Regions from separate parts of the Psychrobacter sp. S4(2024) genome, predicted to be linked through region 2. Evidence: predicted binding sites of a transcription regulator. Region 2 holds the regulator's gene; the other holds the start of a gene.
What was found. Region 2 encodes PhoB, which activates phosphate uptake and scavenging genes when phosphate is short. Its sites were predicted from a motif close to TGTCATNAANCTGTCATAA; they were not measured.
Positions count from the first base shown of each region.

Region 1: VLA57_RS05440 (DNA translocase FtsK) is a predicted target of PhoB. The motif match lies at 3,690-3,708, and genes of this name have one in related genera.

Region 1 covers NZ_JAZAQR010000002.1:115,660-123,928, reverse strand. The annotation lists gene rimI (ribosomal protein S18-alanine N-acetyltransferase) at 61-537, shown strand; gene VLA57_RS05455 (MerR family transcriptional regulator) at 623-1,057, opposite strand; gene aat (leucyl/phenylalanyl-tRNA--protein transferase) at 1,210-2,034, opposite strand; gene trxB (thioredoxin-disulfide reductase) at 2,035-3,057, opposite strand; gene VLA57_RS05440 (DNA translocase FtsK) at 3,773-7,048, shown strand; gene VLA57_RS05435 (amidase) at 7,337-8,269, shown strand, end outside.
Region 2 covers NZ_JAZAQR010000001.1:1,072,257-1,080,525, forward strand. The annotation lists gene phoR (phosphate regulon sensor histidine kinase PhoR) at 1-638, opposite strand, end outside; gene phoB (phosphate regulon transcriptional regulator PhoB) at 744-1,448, opposite strand; gene dtd (D-aminoacyl-tRNA deacylase) at 1,596-2,051, opposite strand; gene asd (archaetidylserine decarboxylase) at 2,238-3,071, shown strand; gene pstS (phosphate ABC transporter substrate-binding protein PstS) at 3,372-4,526, shown strand; gene pstC (phosphate ABC transporter permease subunit PstC) at 4,699-5,649, shown strand; gene pstA (phosphate ABC transporter permease PstA) at 5,733-6,647, shown strand; gene pstB (phosphate ABC transporter ATP-binding protein PstB) at 6,747-7,682, shown strand; gene phoU (phosphate signaling complex protein PhoU) at 7,898-8,269, shown strand, end outside.

The sequences.
Region 1 (8,269 bases), on a different contig from region 2:
CAGTGTCGACAATCAACGATAATATAACTGATATTAAAGCCAACAAATAAAGGGGCGCTGATGTTAGATATAAAGATGCTATTAGATGAACCAGATAAGCGTAAAGAAATGGTCGAAGCAGTTGCAGCTGTTGAAGCTATGGTTCAGCTACAAGACCCTTGGACATCTCAAACAATAGCTGACCTGCTCGAACAGGATAGTATCAGTCTGATGGTTGTTACTGATAATTCTGCAAACGAATTGGTTGGCTACTGCTTATACCAATTATTGTTTGAGCAAGCAGAGATTTTACGCATTGGCACTCATCCTGATTATCAGCGTCAAGGTATAGCATCACGAGTTTTTATTAGACTAGATGAGGCGTTAAAGGCCAATCAAGTAGAGAGTCTTTTATTAGAAGTGCGGGCAGACAATACTGCTGCGATCGCGTTATATGAGCAGCAAGGGTTTACTGTGATTCATACACGTAAAAGCTACTATCAAGCAGCGCATCAACCGGCAGTCGACGCGCTAATCATGCAGCGTATTTATAATTAATCTTAAAAAATATTAGTAGCTTTTATTGTTTGAGATTTAAAACAATAACAAATATAAAATTCGGTGTGGTATCGAGGTTTCCTTATCAAGATAAAGGCAGTGTCTTTTTACACACGTCAATGTCGAGTTTATAATCACTATCAGCCTTCATATGCTGAAGAATATCAATGCGTTCGGTCAACATCTCTATCATCAAACTGATGGTCGTTTGTTGTTTTCTGATTTGAATCAGTTTTTGCTGGGTAATGCTCAGCTGTAAGTCAATATCAAGCTGCCCATCATAATAATCATTGAGGCTGTCTTTGATTTCAGTCAGGGTAAAGCCAATTGCTTGCGCGCTTTTAATTAATTCGATACGTTCAACACATTCTGGATGAAACTCAGTATATAGCCGCGAACCTGCCTGACGCTTACGCGATTTTAGTAGTCCCAATTGATCATAGTGACGAATCGTATCTTTAGTGGTGTTGGCTTTGGTTGCCAGCTTACCTATTAATAAAAAAGAGGTATCAGGTGCCATAATATACTCATGATCGTTATAAGTAAGTTACTGATTTATGAAAATATTGCTGATTAAACGTAATAGTATTAATCATACGTACTCAATCGAGTCGCGCTATTTTAACTATCGATTAGCCAGATCAACTTTAGATTTTAAAATAAAGTAATAAACTAGAGGTTTAATTGCCAAGGTTGCAAACTCCCTAACAGCGGTACCGCTAGAGGCTTATGCGAGTTTTTGTGCCAATTATCTGAACTATTAGATATTAATATATCTAGTTGAGCCAAAAACTCAGTACGTGACAAGGTAATAGCACCTAAACTCATGAGATGATCGTTAGGGAGTTGACAGTCGACAAGATTAACATTGCTTTGCTCACATAAGCGCATCAAGCCCCAAAATGCTAGCTTTGATGCATTAGAAGCGATATGGAACATCGATTCACCAAAATAAATACCACCTATTTTTAAGCCATATAAACCACCAACGAGCGTGCCTTTATCATCCCAAACTTCAATACTATGCGCGAAGCCTTGAGCATGTAGCTCGCTATAGGCTTCAATCATCTCATCATGAATCCAAGTATGTTCGCCTTCAGGCTGACTTTCATTAAGATCGTCATTAACGCCATTACTACGCGGTAAACTACAAGCGTGTATGACTTCATCAAAAGCTTGATTCAGCGTCAACTGCCAACGACTACGGTTTGCTTGCTTACGTAGCGATTTACTCGGCTGATAGTCTGTCGGCTGCATCACACATCGGGGTTCAGGGCACCACCAAGCAATTGGCTCATCGTCATTAAACCAAGGAAATAGACCCTGTGCGTAAGCAGAAATCAGCGTCTCAGGAGCTAAATCTCCCCCGATAGCCACAATACCCATACCTTCAGGATCTACTATCGCTGGCTCTGGAAAGTCATAACGCCCAAGACTCTTGATATGTTGAACAAAAGCCTCAGGCGTTATGCGAATATTATTAACAAAATCGCTCATTTACGCTTCTTTGTCAGCTGTCAACGTTGAAGCATAAGTATGATCTTGAGCGACCGTTTCGCCTATTGCATCTAGGTACTTTTCAGCATCAAGTGCTGCCATACAGCCCGTACCAGCAGAGGTGATCGCTTGACGATAGACATGATCTGCGACGTCACCTGCGGCAAAAACACCTTCGATACTGGTTTGGGTAGCACTACCATTAAGCCCGCTGTTGACGATCAGATAACCGTCTTTCATCTCTAACTGACCTTTAAATAAATCAGTATTCGGCTTATGACCAATGGCGACAAACATACCAAACACGTCCAGTTGCTTGGTGCTGCCATCAATCATAGATTCAATAACAACGCCATTTACGCCCATATCATCACCAACCACTTCTTTTACGCTGTAGTTCCACTCGATTTTGACATTACCATTTTCGGCTTTTTCAAATAGTTTATCTTGTAGGATTTTTTCTGAGCGTAAGCTATCACGACGATGGACTAAAGTGACTTCAGCTGCAATATTTGATAGATACAGCGCTTCTTCAACGGCCGTGTTACCACCACCGATAACTGCCACTTTTTGGTTTTTATAAAAGAAGCCATCACAAGTTGCACAAGCAGAAACGCCAAGACCACGGAATTTGGTTTCTGACTCTAGACCTAGATACTGTGCTGATGCGCCGGTTGAGATAATAAGAGCATCACAGGTGTAATTGCCATTATTACCGGTCAGCTCAAAAGGACGCACATTTAAATTCACAGCATTAACATGATCATAAACCAGTTCAGTACCAAAGCGCTCGGCATGGGCTTTCATACGCTCCATTAATGCAGGACCAGTCAAATCATGTGCATCACCCGGCCAGTTATCAACTTCGGTCGTCGTCGTGAGCTGTCCGCCGACTTCCATACCGGTGACCATAACAGGCTTTAGGTTGGCGCGTGCTGCATACACAGCGGCAGAATAACCAGCAGGACCTGAACCTAAAATAATGAGTTTTTCGTGGCGTGGAGCAGTATTGTCAGTTGCCATAAGATTTCCTTGCTAGAGCAATAAAAGTGAAAGGGTTCAACGTTAAAATAATAAGTAGATATTATAAAAGATAAGCGTAAAAATGACGACGTATCTGGTTATTATGGTTGCTATGTGATAATAACATAAGGGCTAAGAGCAAAAAGTGCAAGTTTGCTAAAACAAATATGGGTATCATTAGAACTAAAGTATCTGAAGCTTGAAGTTTTAGTACCAAAAATGAGCCCATATTCAAATATAGTCAGTGAAAAGTGATATATAAACATCACGTACTGCTGGTATTAATTTGTCTTGCTTCCTGTGCCTACGCAGACAGAGGCTATAAAAAATTTATACCAGCAGTAACGTAGAGCTTTAATATATTTTGGTTAGATGCTAATGCAAAAAGAACAGGCATCATTTTTCACTAGCTGCATTTTTGGCTAAATCACTACTGGATTGATTTTCTTATGCGCTTTATTGATAACACGGTCGCCATGGCAGCTATGTATTTGTTATTATAAGAAGTTGTATGCCGCGCACAAAACAAAAACAGCAATGCGGTCAATATTTTGCCGTAGTATTTTAGATAAAGTTTTTGTGTTATTACGCCACATCAGTCGTAACCTATTACAGCAGTTTCTATCAAGAATTTATGTCAGCATGATTAAGCTTAATCATGGTTTGACGACTATTGAGTATTCATGACGAGTATTAACAACAAGGCAGATCTTACGTGATATCAGCACCAATTATTGATTACTTAAAAAAGGGCATATTTACCCTACTGGGATTACTCCTCGCGGTTTATTTGTTTGTTATTTTGATGACTTATACCGGTAATGATCCTAGCTGGTCGCACATCAGTAGTGATATGACGACCATTAATAATATGGGCGGCGAGATGGGCGCATGGCTCTCAGATTTGCTGTATAGCTTCTTTGGTTTTGGTGCATGGTGGTTACTGGCGTTTCTGGTTTATGAGTCAGTACTGATTTGGTGGGATAATAAACCGACGTTTTGGTTATTACGCTTGGTTGCTTACGTGTTTTTAATATTGAGCAGTAGTGCATTATTTGCCCAACTGATCGCATTGGTACAGCAGGTAGCAGATCCAATATCATCAGGGCTCAAAGGAGTTGCGGGCGGTATTATTGGTCTTGAGCTACAAGCGAGGCTAGCACAGCTATTATCGCAGTGGGGGAGTGTGACGTTTTTGGCAGTGTTTGTCGCTATTACGACCACCTTTGCCTTTAATATTCATTGGATGAGTATTTACGAAAAAATTAAAACTTTGTCTTGGTTTGGGTCAGGTGTCAAAAACCTTGATAGCAGCCTTGATGCTAGTCAAATAACACAAGAAGACAATGCTAATAGTGCTGCCGATAAACAAGGTCGTGATATAGCAATAAGTGATACTAATACTCCAGAATATGAGCAATTGCCTCTTGAGTTGCAAGTGGATGAACAGGCTAAAAATAAACAGCAAGACAATAGAAGTGGTCGTTTTAATAGCGCATTGACAGACTTTTTATCGTCTTCAGGATTGGGTGCCAGTGTAAAAGCTTCTATGGCAGCCGCTGCGCAAGTCGCCAGTGAAAGTACCAAACGAGAAGAGCAGCTGCAAACTGCAGCCGCCACAACGATTAGCAATAGCGCTTTTAATCTGAATAAAACATCAGTACCTGCTATCAATGCTACGCCAATGCCTATCAGAAAGGTTGAGCCAAGTTTTGCATGGAACGATGCAAATACTGTCGCTGATTTATTAGCAAACCAGATAGAAAATGAGCAAGATACGATACCTTATGATGTCGTAAATGCTCCATATTCAGAGGCATCAGCTGCTGCTTCTGTTGACAGCTTAAGTATTGAAATTTCTTCTGCTAGCCCAGTTCTTGATATCACTCAAGAGGAGACTCAGCAACAAGCAGCACATTCGTTAAATGATTATGCACCGAACATGTCAACTACGCAGCTAGATACTCCTGAATCAACGCCTAGCGTCGATAGCTTAGTGGATGCGTGGTTGGCAGAACATGAGGCAGTGCCGGAAGCGACTGATTTTAGCCATGAACAAGAATTATCTGCCGTAGAGACATTAACAGAAACTGCAGCTGCACCTATTCAGCAGCAAACTACTCTCTCACCAAACGACACTACTGACGACGTTCCTAATAATGCTGCAAATGACTTGTTGAACGATTTGGAGTCTTTTTCTGATGCTGATGTAGAGAATACATCAGAAATAATAGATATGACACCGACCAATACCCCGCCTGCAAATCCAAAAGCAGAGAGTACGGCTACCATATCAAGTATCGAGTCAGCCACAGTAACTAAACCAACCATGAGTTTTGCAGTCCCAGAAGGTGATAGTAGCAATCATATTACGGATATGATGCCAGAAGACGACAATGTTTATGATAGCACTGACGCGATTGATGCTCCCATTATGCCTCATATTAGTGATGATATTGCATTCAGTCAAAAATCACGCTCAATGCAAACGGCTGCCTATCGTAGTAGTCTGTCGCCGATTCCAGAGATGTCGATCTTAGATAAGCCAGACCCCAATCGCCAGCCAAGTTATACGCTTGCTGAGCTTGAGCAGTTATCAGAGCTACTGGAAATCAAATTACAAGAGTTCAATGTCAAAGCAAACGTTGTCAATGCGATTCCAGGACCTGTCGTCACTCGCTTTGAAGTAGACCTAGCGCCTGGGATAAAAGCCAGTAAAGTCACAGGGATTTCACGCGATTTGGCACGCTCATTATCGATGGCATCTTTACGTGTGGTCGAGGTTATTCCTGGCAAGCCATACATTGGCATTGAAGTGCCCAACAAACAGCGCGAAATGGTACGCTTAATTGAACTATTGGATACCGAAAAATTTAAAGATCCTAAAGCGCAAATCAGTATGGCGATGGGTAAAGATATTGGCGGTAAAGCTATTATTACTGATCTTGCACGAGCGCCGCATATGTTGGTCGCTGGTACGACGGGTTCTGGTAAATCAGTCTTGGTCAACGCGATGTTACTATCGATGCTGCTCAAATATACGCCGAACGAGCTGCGAATGATTCTTATCGATCCTAAGCAGCTTGAACTTGCCAACTATAATGATATCCCGCATTTGCTGACCCCAGTCGTTACCGATATGACTGAGGCGGCAAGTGCCTTGTCATGGTGCGTCGCAGAGATGGAACGTCGTTATCAGCTTATGAGCTTGCTAAAGGTGCGTAAACTAAATGAGTTTAACAAAAAAGTGATCGCTGCTGAAAAATCAGGTAATCCAATGCTTGACCCATTATGGCGACCCAATGACAGCGTAAGTATTAGCCAAGCACCAAAGCTAAAAACCTTACCGATGATTGTCATCGTTGCCGACGAGTTTGCCGATATGATTATGCAGGTCGGTAAGCAGGCAGAAGAGTTAATTACACGCTTGGCGCAAAAATCTCGGGCAGCAGGGATTCATTTAATCCTTGCGACTCAGCGTCCTTCAGTTGATGTGATTACTGGTTTGATTAAAGCCAATATTCCGGTACGAGCAGCGTTACGAGTCAACTCAAAAGTCGATTCACGGACTATTTTGGATAGCGGCGGCGCCGAAGATATGCTTGGTAATGGCGATATGCTGTTCTTAGGGCCTGGGCAGATTGAACCTGATCGTGTCCATGGAGCTTATGTCAGCGATGAAGAAGTCAATAGCGTCTGTGATGCATGGCGTGAGCGCGGTGCGCCTGATTATATCGACAATATGGCAGGCAATTTTGAATTGTCTAGTCCTAGCGGTGGCAGTAGTGCTGCCAATGCCTCTGGTGAAGATGATGACCTGTACAACGAAGCCGTTGGTTTTATTATGGAGACTCGTAAAGTTTCCGCTTCTAGTATTCAGCGTAAATTTAGCATTGGCTATAACCGCGCCGCACGTATTGTTGACTCGATGGAAGAGGCGGGACTGGTCAGTTCAATGGGTAAGAGTGGTAAACGTGAGCTACTAATGTAGAGCTTATGTTTGACTGGATAGTAAAAAGACGATTTACGAAAGTAACTCGTCTTTTTTATTGAAGATATTAAAAAATTTTATGTATTAAAAAGTGTTAAGAGCATGATTGTCAGGCTATCAATCAATTGCCCATATCAAATATAATTCTAAATACCGTAAATGACTAATGAGTTTGTTTATTCATTATAAACAGTAAGGTTTTATACTAAACTGGATACTGTCTGTAAATCGGATACATATTAATCTTTTCAAAATTTTAATTTGATTATTCTCCAAGGAAGGTCGGTTATGTTTAAAGAATATACCCAATACGATGCATTAGCACTCGCGGCATTGGTCAATGCTGGGGAAGTCAGTGCCAAAGAGTTGCTGGATGCGGCAGTCTATCAAGCCAATCAGCTCAATCCTAAATTGAATGCTATCATTCATCGTTTTGACGAGCGCGCTTATGCTGCAGCGCAGGCGGGACTGCCAGCTGGTGTATTTAACGGTGTCCCTTATTTGTTAAAAGATTTGTCATTTAGCTTCACTGATGAGCCGATTACGATGGGCAGTCGTAGCGTCAATATCATATCAAAAAGCGATAGCGAAATCGTCAAGCGTATGAAAGCTACGGGTGTGAACACTTTTGGTAAGACCAATACCCCAGAATTTGGCTTGATTATCACCACTGAGCCAAAAGCACATGGCGTGACTCATAATCCTTTTAAAAAAGGCTATAGCTCTGGTGGCTCATCGGGTGGTAGTGCGGCGGCAGTGGCAAGCGGTATCGTACCGATGGCAGGTGCGGGTGATGGTGGCGGCTCGATACGCTTTCCTGCTGCATGGTGTGGCACGTTTGGACTCAAACCCAGTCGTGGACGTAACCCAATGGGACCGTTATTTGGTGAAGGCTGGGAAGGGGCAGTAGCCGATCATGTAATTACACGTAGCGTGCGTGATAGTGCCACGATGCTTGATGCGACTAGTGGTGCTGAGATTGGGGCGCCTTATGTCATAGCGCCGCCTAAAGGTACTTTCTTAGAAGCAGCAATGCGCGCGCCACGACAACTGACCATCGCCTTGCATCAACAGCCGTTGGTTGCTAATACTATGGTCGATAAAGAAGTACTGGTCGTATTAGAGCAGACCGCTAAGCAGCTAGAAGCCATGGGTCACCGCGTAATACCGGCTGAACCTAATATTAATATTGAACAATTCTGGCATAATTTTTTAGTCGTT
Region 2 (8,269 bases):
TGAGTGAGCAGCTTGGTCATATCGATTTCATTAAACGCATGGGTTTCTTCGATTTCGATGCGAGACAGTAGTAATAAGTCATTGACCACCCTATTCATGCGTGCCGTTTGCTGAGTCATCAGCTCAAAACCGCGACGCCAATTCGCAGGCATATCTGGCTGATCAGAGAAATTCTCCAGATATCCCATCAAGACCGTCAATGGTGTACGTAGCTCATGCGAGACATTGGCCACAAAGTCGCGGCGCATCGCTTCTAAATGCTGCAAGCGGGTCACATCATAAATGATCAGTAGTTTTTCATCGCCAAATGGCGTCAGCTCACACTTTAAATAACGATTTGGGTCTTGCCAAGAGACGATATGCACACTCTCATCGGCATCGGCATCGGCATCGGCATCGATATTAATCATTGTTGCTTCCTGATAATACTTAATAAATTCAGGCACTTTAATGAATTCAAAAATACGCCTGCCTTTATCTGAGGATTGCAACAATAATAAATCCTGCGCCGCTTGGTTCCACCATTCAAGTCCATCATCGTCATTGAGCAAAATCACGGCATCACGTAATGCTCGTAAAGCACTTCTGATTTTTTTAAGTTGATTTGTGGCACCTTGCTCATTATCTTGGATAGGCATTTTTATTTATCCATTATTTTTTATAATTTTTCTACTATTGGCCGCTCCCGATAAAAGGCGACACTATTAAAAGGTGACACTATACAATATTCATATTACTAGCGATTACCCTTTTTCGATACGGCTAGAAAATCGATAACCTGTACCGCGTACCGTTTGTATCAATGTATCACAATCATGTGGACGTAGTAATGTGCGCAAACGCTTTACGTGAACATCAATGGTTCTATCTTCGATGTAGACGTTACCGCCCCATACTTGATCGAGCAGCTGGGCACGGGTATAAGCGCGCTCAGGATGGCTCATAAAAAACGCCAATAAGCGATATTCTGTCGGACCCATATCGATAATGTCATCACCCACCATAAAGCGTTGGCTTTTGGCATCTAAAGTTAGCCTGCCTATATTGATAGGTTTGTCGCCGCTTAGCGCGTTACTACGTCGCAATACCGCTTTGATTCTTGAGATAAGCTCACGGGTCGAGAACGGCTTGGTCATATAATCATCAGCGCCTGCATCAAGACCATGCACTTTACTGTCTTCTTCACTTTTGGCGGTCAACATAATAACCGGTATCTCGGCGAGCAGGGTATCGCTTTTTAGCATACGGCAAAAATCGATACCACTTTTATCACCGGGTAACATCCAGTCCAATAAAATCAGCGCTGGACGATGATCGACCACTTGTTGGTGCGCCTCTGACACATCCGCTGCCTGCAAACTATCAAAGCCTGCCATCTCTAGGGTCATGACGACCATTTCCCGAATGGCGTCTTCATCTTCAACAATCAAAATTTGCTCTTTAGACATAATGTATTCTTAATGTTAGAGGACAAAATAGCGTTTATAAAAGCAGTAACAAACGCAAATAAGCGTTTCTTTATTAAAGGGCTTAATTATGACAGCTTAATGACATTTACTCTTAAATTTATAATACTTAGTAGCCATGCTAATGACTTAATGCACTTCTAATAAAAAGTTTAATGGTCCATCATTGACACTCAACACTTGCATATCAGCGCCAAACTGACCCGTTGCAACCGTTAAATACTGCGTCTTTGCGTAATCAACTAATTGTGCAAATAAAGCTTGTGCCATATCAGGTGCCATTGCGCTACCAAAGTCAGGGCGGCGACCTTTATCCGTCTTTGCCATCAGAGTAAATTGTGAGACCAATAATAGCCCACCACCGACTTGCTGGATATTTTTATCGAGTTTACCGTATTTGGCTGGATCGTCATCATTGTCAAAAATACGATAGGTGAGGATTTTATCAATCATCCGCTGCGCACTTTGTAAGTTATCATCGTGTCCCAAGCCGATATATGCCAGCACACCTTGCTCAATAGCACCAACCTCCTGCCCATCAACGCTGACACTGGCATATTTGACTCGCTGAATAAGAGCTCTCATTGCTTACTTCCTTTAACGATTATGGTCATACAGTCTGCTGCGGACCATGATAAAATACAATTATCTGTGCAGGTACTTATGATTATGTTTATAAATAAATCTAGCTATAAAACTGCCTATCTATGATTTTTTAATACAACTTTTTATTTTAATAACTATTTTTAATCCCTACTTTGGTCATCTATTATGAATGTATTTACTACCTTACAGCAATTTGTCCCGCAGCAAAAAATCAGTAAAGTCGCAGGGCGCTTAGCTGCCAGTCGCCACCCTTGGGTTAAGCGTACGTTTATCCGCAGTTTTGCCAAAGCGTATGATGTTAGCTTAGATGAATATGAGCGTCAAAGCCTAAACGCTTATGAGAGCTTTAATGATTTCTTTACTCGTGAGCTCCAAGACAATGCCCGTATTATCGATGCCAGTATGAATGGTATTGTTAGTCCTGCAGATGGCATGATTTCGCAGCTTGGGCAGATTCATGACCATAAGCTACTGCAAGCCAAAGGTCGTGACTATGATATCGGTCAGCTCTTAGCTGATAGCGCAGATGGCGATTATTTTGCGGATGGTAGTTTTGCTACGGTCTATCTTGCCCCAAGCAACTATCACCGTGTGCATATGCCATTTGACGGTATATTAACCAAAACCCGCTATGTACCTGGTACACTATTTTCGGTCAATAATACCACGGCTGCTAATGTACCGGATTTGTTTGCTCGTAACGAGCGCCTCGTCTGTCTGTTTGATACCGCCTATGGTAAAGCGGCAGTAGTGATGGTTGGTGCGATGATTGTCGCTGGGATTGAGACAGTGGCGACGGGTAAAATTAGCCGTACCGATGATATTCAAGAAGTAGGCCATGATATGAGCTTTAAAAAAGGTGACGAGCTTGGTCGTTTTTATTTAGGTTCAACCGCAATTGTAGTACTGCCAAAAGCAGCAAAAACGGATTGGCAAGATACCATGCAGCATGGCTCAATCGTTCAAATGGGGCAACTGTTGGGTAGCGCTAAAACCTAATACCATTTATCTAAGTAAAAAACTTGTGTAATAAGTAATATTGAAAAAAAATGAGCATAGACAGTAATCAGAATACTGCCTATGCTTTTTTTGTGCCCACTCCTTTCTTATGTTTTTTAACACTTTCTTTTTTCAGTCGTTTTTTGTGATAGTAAGGCTTTATGTCATCAAACTGTCATATTTATTTGGCACAATCTCCTTATTAACCGCAGAGCATCATTTCAGCAAACCCCAGAAAACCATTGTCATTGTTATTTATAAATGCTTGATACTCAAAATTGATTAATTTTAGGAGAAATAATGCGTTATTCATTCATGGCAGTAGCAATCGCTAGCACTTTGACATTAGCCGCTTGTAACCAAACGACTAGCAACAACGAGAGCGATAAAACCGACGAAGCAGCCACAACAGCACCATCAAACACTGCTGTGAGTAGCGACGCTAGTGCTAGCTCAGCTGAAAGTGCATCGATGAGTATTACCGGTGCTGGTGCTTCTTTTCCACAGCCTATCTATGCTAAGTGGTCAGATGCCTACAATAAAGCCACAGGTGGTCAAGTGAACTATCAGTCTATTGGCTCATCGGGTGGTATCAAGCAAATCGTTGCTAAGACTGTAGATTTTGGGGCATCTGATGCGCCGATGACACCAGAAGAGTTGAACGAAGCCGGTCTGATACAGTTCCCAAGCGTCATCGGTGGCGTGGTACCTATTGTTAATATCGATGGTATTGAGCCCGGTCAGTTAAAGCTCGATGGCAAAATGCTTGCTGATATTTATCTGGGTAAAATTAGTAAATGGAACGACCCTGCAATCGCGGCTATGAATCCTGAGCTTAAATTACCAGACGCTGCCATTACCACAGTGTTTCGCTCAGATGGTTCTGGTACAACCTTTAACTTCACTGATTATCTAGCCAAAGTATCAAGCGATTGGAATGACAGTGTAGGCGTCGATAAGACCGTTAAATGGCCAACGTCGGCTACCGGTGCGGGTGGTAAAGGTAATGAAGGTGTGGCGAGCTATGTCACGCGTATGAAAAACTCTATCGGCTATGTTGAATACGCTTACGCTAAGCAAAACGGTATGGCACACGTTGCCCTGAAAAATGCTGCGGGCAATGTCGTACAACCTTCTGCCAAAACCTTTGCAGCAGCAGGTGACATCGATTGGTCAAAGCAAGAAGGCTTTTATAAAGTCATTACCAACTCTGAAACAGCACAAGCTTGGCCAATCGCCGCAGCCACTTTTATCTTAGTACATAAGCAGCCACAAGATGCCAAACAAGTCGCTGGTGTATTGAAGTTCTTTGACTGGGCTTATGCCCAAGGTGATGACGACGCTATGGCGCTTGATTACGTACCGTTCTCTGATACTGCGGTTGCCTTATTTAAAGCAAAATGGAGTGAGGTCAAAGGCAGCGACGGCCAACCTGTCTATAAGCCTGCACAGTAACCTGTTTATCCTAGTGATTGCATAATCACTGTCGAGCCAACCTCTCAAACCACTATTCTCCGGTAGGGGTTTGAGAGGTTTTATCACAGAAAATTTAAAGATTTTTTTAAGTTTGTTGTGATAAAACCTCTTTTACTATTTTGACTTGATTCTATTCAACGCTGAGACACTTATGAATGATTTAAGGTCCCAACTGGCTAAACAAAAACGTTACGATGCTATCTTTGTCAATGCGACTAAAGCATTTGCAATCTTGGTGCTATTGTCACTTGGTGGCATCCTGCTCTCATTAATCGTAGGCGCTTGGCCCAGTATCACTGAATTTGGACTGGGATTTTATACCAGCAATAACTGGGATACAGTGAACGATCAATATGGGGCACTTGCACCTATTTACGGTACGATTGTCACCTCCCTTATTGCGATCGCTATTGCTGTGCCAGTGAGCTTTGGTATTGCTATCTTTTTGACCGAACTGTGCCCTAACTTCTTAAAAAAGCCATTGGGCATCGCCATTGAGCTGTTGGCAGGTATTCCTTCTATTATTTATGGCATGTGGGGTTTGTTTGTCTTTGCGCCGTATTTTAGCGAACACATTCAGCCATGGTTGATTGAAAACATCGGTCCTCTGCCTATTATCGGGCAAGTATTCACTGGTGCACCGATGGGGCTTGGTATGTTTACCGCCTCCTTGGTACTGGCAATTATGATTATTCCTTTTATTGCCGCCACCATGCGGGATGTTTTTTCTGTGGTGCCTGATTTATTAAAAGAATCTGCGTATGGCATGGGTGCGACGACGTGGGAAGTGATGTTCAAAATCATCTTACCTTATACTAAAGCTGGCGTGGTCGGTGGTGTGATTTTAGGGCTTGGACGCGCATTGGGCGAGACGATGGCTGTGACTTTCTTAATCGGTAATGCCTTTAATATCAGCCCAAGTCTGTTTACCTCTGGGGTGACGATTACCTCTGCGCTCGCCAATGAATTTGCCGAAGCATCAAGTGAATTGCATTTGGCATCCCTACTACATTTGGGTTTAATCCTATTTGTTATTACCTTTATTGTCTTGTCCATCTCTAAGCTGATGCTTATGCGTATCGACCAAAAAGCTGGTCACTAAGTAGCGCCAATATCCTGTTATAAAGCAAGCATGTTAATCAACCACTTAACCCAATCCTTCGACCAACAAAGGACAAACGCCTAATGACTTTAGCGACTGTCACGACTGATAACGACCAAACCAGCCAGCCGACTTTACGCTTTGAAGACCGCTACAACAAGCGTTTATATCATAAGCGTCGCCTGATCAATAGATTGGGGCTTGGTTTTGCCATCTCAGCCATCGCTTTTGGTTTGTTCTGGCTGACATGGATTTTGCTGACGCTTTTTGTTGAGGGTTTTCAAGGGTTAATCGAGATGCCGGTATTTATGGCAGATACACCACCGCCTATGGGCGACGGCGGTTTACGTAATGCTATTATTGGTTCATTGATGATCGCCTTGTTAGGTCTCGCTATTGGTACGCCGGTTGGAATGATGGCGGGCATCTATTTAGCGGAGTTCTCACAAGGCAGCTGGTTGGGTAAAGTTACTCGCTTTTTAAACGATATCTTGCTGTCAGCGCCCTCTATCGTGATTGGTCTTTTTGTTTATGCATTGATGGTGAAAGGTCAAAGCTTCTCCGGCTGGGCTGGTGCAGTTGCGCTTGCTTTGATTGTGATTCCAATTGTCGTGCGCACCACTGAGAATATGCTCAATCTGGTACCAAATACTTTACGTGAAGCGGCGTATGCACTCGGTACGCCAAAGTGGAAGCTGATCAGCACGGTCACACTTAAAGCGGCTAAAGCGGGTCTAACCACAGGGGTGCTATTGGCATTTGCCCGTATCACTGGCGAGACCGCGCCGTTACTATTTACTGCGTTAAACAATCAGTATTTCAGCACCGATATGAGCCAACCGATGGCAAACTTACCGAACACTATTTATCAGTTTGCGATGAGCCCTTATGACAACTGGCATGCATTGGCATGGGCGGCAGCATTACTGATTACCATGACAGTACTGATAGTCAATATTCTCGCGCGCTTTATTGGCGGTAAAGATCATACAAGATAGCTGATTTAAGAATTGACTAAGCAGCCAATTTATAGCGCACGTTTAGCACTTATGTTCAGCACCTATATTGACAACATTCTAAAATAATTGGATATGATGATGACAGACTTACTAGAAAGAAAAGCGGTTAAGCAAGAGAATAAGCAAAACGTCAGCCAACGTGGTTTATTTGGTCAATCATTTTCCAATATAGATCAAGGAAGTCAGAAGCATCAAGGGCAGCAGCCTGACAGTGCTTTTTTGACTCAGCAAACAGTAGCAGATATCCCTCAGCATATGCCGCCTGCCAAGATGAGTATTCGAGATCTCAATTTCTATTATGGTGACTTTCAAGCGCTAAAAAATATTAATATTGATATTCCAGACAAAAAAGTGACTGCTTTTATCGGGCCTTCAGGTTGCGGTAAATCCACACTATTACGTACGTTTAATCGTATGTATGATCTATATCCCGGTATGCGTGCAGAAGGTAATATCAACCTCGATGGCAAAAATATCTTGGGCAAAGACATCGATGTGAACTTGCTACGCGCACAAGTCGGTATGGTCTTTCAAAAACCGACGCCATTTCCAATGTCCATCTATGACAACGTGGCATTTGGCGTACGCCTCTACGAGAAGCTAAGCAAAGCTGAGATGGATAATCGTGTCGAATGGGCACTCAAAAAGGCGGCTTTATGGCTTGAGGTAAAAGACAAACTTCGTGCATCAGGATTGTCGTTATCCGGTGGTCAACAGCAACGTCTTTGTATCGCTCGCGGTGTGGCGACAAAACCTGAAGTATTGCTCCTAGATGAGCCAACCTCAGCGCTCGACCCTATCTCGACAGGCGCGATTGAAGAGCTCATTACCGATTTAAAAAACGACTATACGATTGCTATCGTTACCCACAATATGCAGCAAGCGGCACGCGTCTCTGACTATACCGCCTATATGTATCTGGGCGATATGGTAGAGATGGGTGAGACGGATCAGATATTTACCAACCCCGCTCAAAAGGCGACTGAAGACTATATTACTGGTCGCTATGGTTAAAACAGTTTGTATAAATATAGTCAGTCCTAAATACAATAAGTACAAATATTATAACGCGCTACTAGGATAAATTTTTCTTGCTTGCTGTGCCTACGCAGACAGAGGCGGCGCAAAAATTATCCCAGTAGCACTGTGTTTGATTTGTAGTGGATTGACTATAGATGTATTTTTTATGCTTATATCCTATTTAAATCTACAAGAATAAGGAAGCCGCCATGCTAATAACGCAAAAACATTTATCAAAGGGTTTTGATAATGACTTACATGATGTGATTGAGCTGTTTATGCAAATGGGTTACATGGCAGCAGAGCAAGTCATGGTTGCAACCCGCGCTTTGATAGCTGCAGATGAAGCGACCGCGAAAAAAGTGATTGCAGACGACCAGCTGATTAATCAGCTAGATATTAAAATCGATGAGCAAATCATTTTGTTAGTCACCAAGCGCCAACCCGCAGCAAATGACTTGCGTTTAGTGATGGCGGTTAGCAAAGGTATTGTTGACTTTGAACGTGTGGGTGATGAAGCCGAAAAAATCGCTCGTATGGCCTGCAAATTAATTAAAGACGGCGCTTCTCCAAGAGGATAT